3 regions of the Saccharobesus litoralis genome follow, and region 2 is predicted to be linked to each of the others. Evidence: predicted binding sites of a transcription regulator. Region 2 holds the regulator's gene; each other region holds the start of a gene.
What was found. Region 2 encodes LexA, which represses DNA repair genes until DNA is damaged. Its sites were predicted from a motif close to TACTGTATNNNNATACAGTA; they were not measured.

Region 1 (3,288 bases), 2.7 Mb from region 2:
GCCAATAAAGCCTTGTGTTACAACAACTGAACCACTAAGTTCTGGCTTCAATAAAGTCTCGGCTTGCTGTTTAATTAACGCTAATTGAGGTTCAGCTTGCGCAAAATTGTCATCCGTTTTCATTACCTGACGGATATCAAAATTAACAGCATGTACACCGCGTTGACGTAATAGCTCAGCAAACATTAAAGAAGACATTTGCTCACCAAACGACAACAAAGCATCTTTTAATTTTAAAGAAGTGGGTAATTCAGGGTTTTCAGCTAAAGAGGTCAACTCAGCTAATAAATTTTCTAACGCAACTTTGATACTTTCAGGCTGATTAAGATCATTTAAGATCGCATATTCTTTATCACGGATCTGATCAATTAAGGTTTGTCTTTCGTCAGCGGTAACATCCGATTGAGTCAGGCGCACCAATATATTAGTCACACCCGATTGAGCCGACACAGCAACAACACGGATATCTTGATTTTCACAGATAATATCGGCACAACGAGACATGGCTGCGTGATCCGCAACACTTGTACCACCAAATTTAGCAACAGTAAGATTATTCACTTGAATACCTTTTTTACGCCCTTTAAAGAGCTCAGGGAAAATTTTCAAGAGAACGCAGGGTTTAGCAGTGAAGAGAAAAATAACAAGCTTCATACCAAATCCCGAAAGCGCTCCACCCAACGCGGTGACAGTTGTCAGGATTCAGCCATAACAACCGAAGTGACTGACTGCAAAGTACAGTCACTTCTCGGCAGTCATCTCCCTTCTGTATCGTCAAAAAAGCTTTGCCTTCTCTTATACAGTACCTAGATGCTGCACCTCTTCCGGTAATTTAAAAGCCAAAGTTAATTCAGCTTTTAAAAGCGCGCGAATTAAATACTAACCAGCAATAAAGATCAAGTTTATTAGACCATTTTTTAATATAGAACCAGTAAAATTACCGGCAAGCTATAATATAGTCAAAGCGATCAGGTTTTAGGGGAAGCCGTCAAGCTTTGAGCCCCCATGAGCATATGCTCTACTATGTGATTGGGGCGAATAAGTGCAGACAATGAACCATAAGGCCTGAGCGAGAAGACTATAATTAAAGTTTTTATTTAAATAACAGATAAATACCTTCATACTTTATTTTAATGAAACCTCAAATTGTAAGGCCAACTAGGTTAGATGACAGATATTGATCAACAACTGGCAAACAATCAAACGGATTGGGAAGATCTTCCCTCTTTCGAAGTCGAATTATCTGATACGGAAAGCAATCTTGATCTAGAAGAGTTCGATGACTTTGAATTAGAGTTAGAAGACGAAGAGCTTATTCTCAATACAGAAGAAGATGAAGAGTTAGTTGCCGTTCCCGATGATTTTGAATTTCAACTGGACGAAATTCTAGACGTTGAGCCAGACAACGCTCTGAGTGATGATCCAGCGTCTGAAGCTGTACTTTCAGCAGAGGCTAATACTGATGTTAATCACCATCAAGCTAACCTAGATAATCAAACTGAATTGGCGAGTTGTTTAAGTCAGTTACGTCAATCAATAACCGAATTAACCCAAGCACTCACTGACCCTCCTGAAGCTGAAAAAAAAGATACTGAGCAAGACACCGCTAACACTCCAAGCGCTGAAGACTATTTTAAAGAGGGTGTCTTGAGCGCTAAAAATAAAAACTATTTAAAATCAGCAAAAGCATTTCGTAAAGCCAGTTTAGTTGGCCATAGCAAAGCCATGCTCTATTTAGGTTTAATGTACAGTAAAGGCCAAGGATTACCTCAAAGTCCATTACATGCTTACACTTGGCTAAAACTATCCACACTCTGGCAATGCAATGAAGCCCTTCAACCTTTACAAGAACTTGAAAAATATCTAACTGTGCAAGAAATCAAAACAGCAAACCGAATAGCTGCAGATAAACAAGAATTAATTTTTAATGAGATTGATTAGGTTAACTCGATTTAACTGAAAGTATAAAATTTAAGTGACTGTATAAAAATCCTCTTAAATGAGGATTTTTTTTGCTCTGAATACTTGAACTGTATAAGGATCCAGTATACTGTATATAACAACACTGGTTAAACACTCAGTTATCGAGAAGAGAATATGAATACTTATATTGCGATGCGTCCAGCACAACAAACTCGTTATTTTGCGACCAATAATAAATCAAGCGATTTTAGTCTACGTTTTTGGCAATCCATTGCGAAAACTCAAGAACACAACCGTTGGTTGTGCTTAATTGCGCCTAGTGATATGCCAAGTAAATCAGAATTAATCTCTGCGGGTATCAATGTTGAACGTATGTTAGTGGTTCATACTCAAACCGATAAACAAGCTTTTCAGTCTGCGTGCCAAGCTTTGAAGCTAGGAAAGTGCGCAGCAGTTGTAACTTGGTTAGGCTGCTTATCTGAAGCTCAAAAACAGCAAATGCAAGTTGCGGCCAATTTAGGTAACAGTACGAGCTTATTAATTAAATCGAGTTTTCCGCAAAAGCTAGTCGCTTAATGACTCTAGCCAGTAACTTTTCTCTGTGAGCCTGGGGCTTCGGCCCCTTTTTCCTAACTTTAAACTCGTGTATAAAGACAAGATGTTAGTGTCTTTATCAAAAAATATGAAATGCCCTTGCCACTCAGGTGAAAGCTATCAAGCTTGTTGCCAACCTTTTCATGATAATGATTGTCATGCACCTACGCCTGAAAAATTAATGCGTTCTCGTTACTGTGCCTATGCGTTAAACAAATGCCAATATATAGTCGATACACTCGTAGCCGAGCAAAGACAAAACAATGAACTTAGCCAAATCGAAGAGTTTGCACAAAGTGTTTCATTTAAAAATTTAACCATACTCGATACTCATCAATCTGAATTAACTCAGCAGTTTGGATTTGTTACCTTTAAAGTGGTTTATCAAACGCCTGACAAGGCTTTTCATTGGATGCAAGAAAAGTCGCGCTTCCAATATACGAATGAACAATGGTTTTATGTAGATGGGCTAGTCACTAGCAATAATAAACCCATCTTCCTTGGCAGAAACGAAAGTTGTTTATGTGGGTCGACTAAAAAGTTTAAACGCTGCTGCGGCTAAACATACAGCCCGCTAAGCAGCATATTGATTGGCTTGTTCAATCACTTCTTTAAGTTGAGTGAGGTCTTGTTCTATTTCTAACGCGGGATCTTTACCTTCTTCTTGGGCTTTTATACGACGAGCAGCATGCAACGAGCAATTGGCTAACACGTTATCATCCAATTTATTTGGATCATTATATTGTGATAACGCATCCCTAATTAAATAAC
Region 2 (3,288 bases):
CCGGCACTTGAAGTCTTATTTTCCTAGATTATTAAGCTATACGCGGTTTATTGGGATTGCTTCTAGTGTCGTTGTTCCTATGTGTAGTTACTTAACATCTAAGCTTGGTAAACCAACCGGTATCCAATTTGTCGATTCTACAAAAATAGAGGTTTGCCATATTATCAGAGCCAAAAGAAACAAGGTGTTTGAGGGAGTTGCTAGACATGGTAAAGGCACAATGGGATGGTCTTTTGGTTTTAAGTTACACTTAGTTATCAATCACTTCGGTGAAATAGTTTCATTGAAACTAACAGAGGGGAACATAGATGATCGCAAACCAGTCCCTGAAATGACAGAGTCACTATTTGGTAAACTTTATGGTGACAAAGGTTATATTAGCAAAGCGCTATCGGGAGAGTTGCTTGAAAAGGGAGTTGAATTGATAACAACAATCCGTAAAAACATGAAGAAAAAATTCATCTCATTATGGGATAGAGCCATACTTAAAAAGCGGTTCATAATAGAAACAGTGAATGACCAATTGAAAAACATTTCGTACATTGAGCACTCCAGACACCGCAGCGCACATGGCTTTATGCTGAATTTGCTTGGCGGTTTAATCGCATATAGTTTAAAATAAGAGAAGCCATCATTAGATTTAACAGCAGAGGAACTGGAGCTATTAAATAGCAACAATTTAATGCTGGCTTAACCAGAGCTCAGGTTAATTATTGAACTAGAGTCATGAGCAGTGCTGAACTCTTTATAACAGCTTGTTATCGGATTAAAGAGGTAAATTCTGAACTATTACCAACTTTAGAAATGACTTAATGTTCATTACTTTTAGTAAATCAAATTCTGCCAAAATGATTTTTGGTATCTAAATATATAGCTAAAACCCTCAAAAGAGCTTATTTATTCAAGTTTTGACCTATTTAGTCTTTTTGGCTACGCGGTAAATTTGTAAAAGTTTATGTGCCCTGGATTTTTTCAGAAATAAACTGAACCCGACAGATCAACAATAATTTTTTATTGAATGTTTGCGTATTTGTACAGCCTGTATATACTAACAGGTAAGCAGCCATTACGGATCCACTAAAATGAAGCCACTTACTCCTCGTCAAGCAGAGATCCTGCAACTAATTAAAGATAATATTTCAGAAACTGGTATGCCGCCAACACGAGCTGAAATAGCTAAAACATTAGGCTTTAAATCACCTAATGCAGCGGAAGAACATTTAAAAGCGTTAGCACGTAAAGGCGCTATAGAAATAATGCCGGGCACGAGTCGTGGTATTCGTCTAATTGGCGCTGCTAATGATGAAAGTGAAAATGAAGGTTTGCCTTTAGTGGGTAAAGTGGCTGCGGGTTCACCTATTTTGGCGACAGAGCATGTAGAAAGCCGCTATCAAGTGGATCCCAACTTATTTAAGCCAAATGCTGACTATTTATTGCGGGTTGAAGGCGAAAGCATGAAAGATATTGGTATTATGGATGGCGATTTATTGGCTGTGCATAAAACGCAATCGGTGCGTAATGGTCAGGTTGTGGTGGCTCGAGTGGAAGAGGATGTCACGGTGAAGCGTTTTGAGAAGAATGGTGGTGAAATTTTACTTCATGCTGAAAACCAAGAGTTTGCGCCTATTAAAGTGGATTTAGCCTCAACACCTTTTGAAATAGAAGGGATTGCCGTTGGTGTTATTCGCAACACGACTTGGATGTAATAAAACCTGTTTGTTGATGTTATAGTCAAAGTGATCAGGTTTTAGGGGAAGCCGTCAAAGCTACCGCATCCGTGCTCTCGCTCCTTACCTACATCCATGTAGGCAAGCTTCGAGCCCCCATGAGCATATGCTCTACTATGTGATTGGGGTGAGTAAGCGCTGACAATGAACCATAAGACCTGAGCGAGAAGACTATATAGCCGTGCGTATCTTACGCATGGCTTGTTAGTTTCCCTTCAGTGCTTGGCTAAATTGCTGCTTTAGGCAATTGAGTTACCATTTTCTATATTGGCATCAGTGGCCTATTATCTCTTTTCATTTTTAATATCTATTTCTAAGCTTCTTATAGTAAAAAAATCCAACTGCTAGATATTTGTTCAGATAAGTAGCGAAAACCTACGTTTTTAGCGGCTTTTAGCTCTTGTTTGCCTTTCTTAAAACCTCTTTTAATTCAATAACCTTGTTAAAAAAATGTAAGTTTATTGGACGTATATCAAATTACTGTCTAATTTTTATTTGTCGGCTGACTAAAAAAGAATCAGCCACCCAGTTTATTTATTACTAGATACTGAGCTTGTCACAATAAAAAGGTGCGAACTAGCCATAAACCATTAGAGCTAGAGCGCGATTGCCAACAAGGGGAGTTGCTTGGTGAAAAAGGTTATTTTATCTCTACTCGCTTTTATTTGCTGTACGGGAGCTGTGTTAGCTGCATCTCCAGAATCGGCACCTATGCCATTAAACATGACGCGAGGCGTTACCTCTATTAGCGCAGATGTGTATGACTTACACATGCGAATTTTCTACATATGCACGGCAATTGGTGTTGTAGTGTTTGGTTTAATGTTTTGGGCGATGATTTTTCATCGTAAATCACGCGGTCATAAGGCGGCTAATTTCCACGAAAGTGTAAAAGTAGAAATAGCATGGACCGTAGTGCCGTTTATCATCTTAATTGTCATGGCAATACCGGCTACGCAGACGTTAATTGCAATGGAGGACACGTCTGAACCTGATGTCAGTATTTTGGTGACAGGCTCTCAATGGAAATGGCATTACAAGTACATGGAAAATGATATTGATTTTTACAGTGTGCTTGCAACACCTACAGAACAGATCACGGGTAAGTGGGATAAAGGGGAAAACTACTTACTTGAGGTAGATCGACCATTAGTTATCCCAACGGGTAAGAAAGTTCGTTTTTTAATGACGTCTGATGACGTTATCCACTCATGGTGGGTGCCAGACTTCGCAGTGAAAAAAGACGCTAATCCCGGTTTTATCAACGAAGCTTGGACAAAGGTTGATGTACCTGGAATTTACCGCGGTAAATGCGCTGAACTTTGCGGTAAAGACCATGGGTTTATGCCTGTTGTGGTTATCGCTAAATCACCAAGCGATTATCAAGCTTGGGTGGATATGCAAGTTGAGCAACGCCGCAAAGCCAAAGAGGAAGAGCAACGTTTGTTGGCCATGAATATGTCTATGGATGAGCTAATGGCGGAAGGGAAAAAGGTTTATCTGGCTAATTGCGCAGCCTGCCATCAGCCCAATGGTGCAGGATTACCAGGTGTATTCCCTG
Region 3 (3,288 bases), 440 kb from region 2:
TATAAAGTTTACGCATGGCACGAGTAATACCAACATAACATAGGCGACGTTCTTCTTCCATGCGGCCTGATTCTTCCGTGGATTGCTGGCTTGGGAACATACCTTCTTCGACACCCGTCATAAATACGGTATCAAATTCTAACCCCTTTGCGGTATGTAAGGTCATCATTTGCACGGCATCTTGATCTTTGGTGGCTTGGTTTTCACCTGATTCCAACGCCGCGTGTGACAAGAAAGCGCTAAGTTCTGATAAGGCTTCGTCAGGGCTTTCAAAGTTGCGACAAGCCGTAATTAATTCGCCTAAGTTTTCTAGGCGTGCTTGGGCTTTTTCGCCTTTTTCAGCTCGATACATGTTTTCTAAACCAGACTGTTTGATGGTGATTTCGGCCTGGCGATGCAAAGGTACATTGCTAATATCGTCTGCAATACTATCAACTAAATTGATAAAGCCTGATACCGTAGTTGCGGCGCGACCTTTTAGTAACCCTTGATCTAACATTTGTTTGGCGGCATGCCATAAAGGGACACTGGCCTGACGAGCAAAACTACGCAATTGAGCGAGTGACTTTTCGCCTATGCCACGCGCTGGCGTATTGACGATCCGTTCGAACGCCGCATCATCTTGAGCATTGTTAATTAAGCGTAAGTAGGCAAGTGCATCTTTAATCTCTTGGCGCTCATAGAAGCGCAGGCCGCCGTAAATTTTATAGGGAATTTGTTCGCTGATTAAGGCTTCTTCCAATACACGTGACTGGGCGTTAGAGCGGTACAATATGGCGTGTTGAGCTAACGAGGTGCCAGAGGCAAAGGCTTCTTTGATCCGGCCAACAATAAAACGGGCTTCATCTAATTCATTAAAAGCTGCATACAAACCGATTTTTTCGCCTTCGGCTGCTTCCGTCCATAATTGCTTGCCCATACGATCTGTGTTGTGGGCAATTAGATGGTTTGACGCCTTGAGAATAGTACCTGTCGAGCGATAATTTTGTTCAAGGCGGATCGTTTCGGCTTCAGGAAAATCACGTAAAAAGTGTTGTAAGTTTTCGACTTTAGCGCCACGCCAACCGTAAATGGATTGGTCATCGTCACCGACTATCATCATGTTACTGTTAGGGTTGGCCGCTAAGATCCGCAGCCAAGCATACTGAATTCGGTTGGTATCTTGAAATTCGTCAACCAAGATATGTTGAAAACGGTTTTGGTAGTGACGCAGTAAATGTGGATGACGTAAGAAAAGCTCATGCGCTCGCAGTAGTAGCTCGGCAAAATCAACTAATCCGCCTCGGTCACAGGTATCTTGATAATTTTTGTATATTTGTAGCCAAACTTTATCAACAGGATCGTTATAGGTTTCAATGTGACTAGGGCGTAATCCTTCGTCTTTTTTACCATTGATATACCACATTGCTTCTTTGGCAGGCCATTTTTTGTCGTCCAGCTCCATGGCTTTGATAATGCGCTTTAACATACGCAATTGATCATCAGCATCGAGAATTTGAAAGCCTTCAGGCAGTCCCGCATCTTGATGATGCAAGCGTAATAATCGATGGGCTAAACCATGAAAAGTACCAATCCACATATGGTTGACTGAGGTTTGCAATAACGACTCAATACGGCCACGCATTTCATTTGCGGCCTTATTGGTAAAGGTGACAGCCATAATGGCATAAGGTGAGATTTTCTCGACTTGCATTAACCAAGCAATTCGATGCACTAGAACCCGTGTTTTACCACTACCGGCACCAGCCAGTACCAGCATTGATTGCTGAGGTGCCGCAACCGCATCGCGCTGTTTGTCGTTAAGAGAGTCGATTAAATAAGAAACGTCCATTGCAAACCGTGAGTCAATAAAAATAACTGGCTAAATATACATGTTTTACGACAATTGAGCCAGTAAAGACTAACATTGCCTTGCTATAGGTTATATACGCCTAGCGAGTTGTATAATGATTGTATAGTTTAGGCTAAACGAGATTGAGTAACTCATCCAAACTCTGCAATTGTAAATCGGCTAACACAGGATAGGGTTTGACAGCAGAATAAGGATCAAACCACGCCGCTTGGCATCCTGCTCTTTTGGCGCCTAATACATCGGTATTTAACTGATCACCAATATGTAAAATATGCTCGCAAGGAATGCTTAATTTTTGGCTGGCCAAAAGAAACATTGCCGGATCTGGCTTTGCCTTGTTATCGCTATTTGCGAACATCTTTAGAGTGAAGTAATTGGCCAAAGGTGTAGTTTCAATATCAAGATTACCATTTGAAATAGCAATAAGCGGAACGCGACTTTTTAGTTTTGATAAAAAGGTTATTGTTTTTTGCGATATTGAGATTCGATTTCGAGCTAACATAAAAGTGCTAAAAGTCGGCCCAATATGATTATCGCTATTTGGTATTTTGTGGTTATTGAAAAGCTTAGCTAACCAATGTCTACGCAGTAAAGTAACATCCGAGCTAAGTTTAGGTTGTTCTAATAAAACTTGCTCTCTAACTAATTCTATATCTCTTTTTGTGATGTTTTTGAGGTTGGGGTGGACTGACTGTAAATGAATTATTAGCGCCTGCTCTGCGGCCATAATAGTTGGGTAGTTGTTGTAAAGTGTATCATCAAGATCGAAACTGATGGCTTTAATTGGCTTAGGCGAACGGTAGAAAATCATAAAAACCTAGTTTTGCTATTAAGATATTGCTTGTTACTTTTTCGTTGGTAATTTACGAGCGCGAGGATGAGCTTGATCATAAACTTTGCTAAGATGCTCAAAATCCAAATGGGTATATACCTGAGTTGTTGCAAGGTTCTCGTGGCCTAAAAGTTCTTGTACGGCCCTTAAATCTTGGCTACCTTCTAACATGTGCGTAGCAAATGAATGGCGCAGCTTATGTGGGTTAAGGTGTTTGCTTAAACCTTGTTTTTGTCCCCATAATTTCATTCGTGCGCGGCATTGTCTTACGCTTAGGCGATTACCATGTATTGACGTAAACAAGGCATTGTTTGGTGATTGACTGCTTTCAAAGCGTACTTTTAGCCAAGCTTGCATTGCTTGTTTTGCTTTGCTGCCAAATGGCACTATGCGCTGTTTGTTACCTTTACCTGTCACCCTGAGCAGGGTTGTATTGAAATCGACATCTGAAATATTTAGATTGATCAATTCGCTAATACGTAGACCGCTGGCATACATTAACTCCATCATGCAAATATCTCTTTGCGATATTTGTTGTTCATCATCAGTTTCGAGAAGTTGATTAATTTCATCTATATCTAGGTTTTTAGGTAACTTTCGACCT

Region 1: C2869_RS00255 (SulA-like leucine-rich domain-containing protein) is a predicted target of LexA. The motif match lies at 2,029-2,048, and genes of this name have one in related genera.
Region 3: uvrD (DNA helicase II) is a predicted target of LexA. The motif match lies at 1,856-1,875, and genes of this name have one in related genera.

Annotation. Positions count from the first base shown of each region.
Region 1 is NZ_CP026604.1:65,452-68,739, reverse strand. It holds gene lysC (lysine-sensitive aspartokinase 3) at 1-561, opposite strand, end outside; lysine riboswitch at 659-832, opposite strand; gene C2869_RS00260 (SEL1-like repeat protein) at 1,168-1,941, shown strand; gene C2869_RS00255 (SulA-like leucine-rich domain-containing protein) at 2,098-2,499, shown strand; gene C2869_RS00250 (YchJ family protein) at 2,588-3,079, shown strand; gene C2869_RS00245 (VC2046/SO_2500 family protein) at 3,092-3,288, opposite strand, start outside.
Region 2 is NZ_CP026604.1:2,752,139-2,755,426, forward strand. It holds partial or broken gene C2869_RS09690 (IS982 family transposase) at 1-694, shown strand, start outside; gene lexA (transcriptional repressor LexA) at 1,083-1,706, shown strand; gene coxB (cytochrome c oxidase subunit II) at 2,358-3,288, shown strand, end outside.
Region 3 is NZ_CP026604.1:2,308,659-2,311,946, reverse strand. It holds gene uvrD (DNA helicase II) at 1-1,831, opposite strand, end outside; gene C2869_RS07970 (HAD-IA family hydrolase) at 1,965-2,663, opposite strand; gene xerC (tyrosine recombinase XerC) at 2,697-3,288, opposite strand, start outside.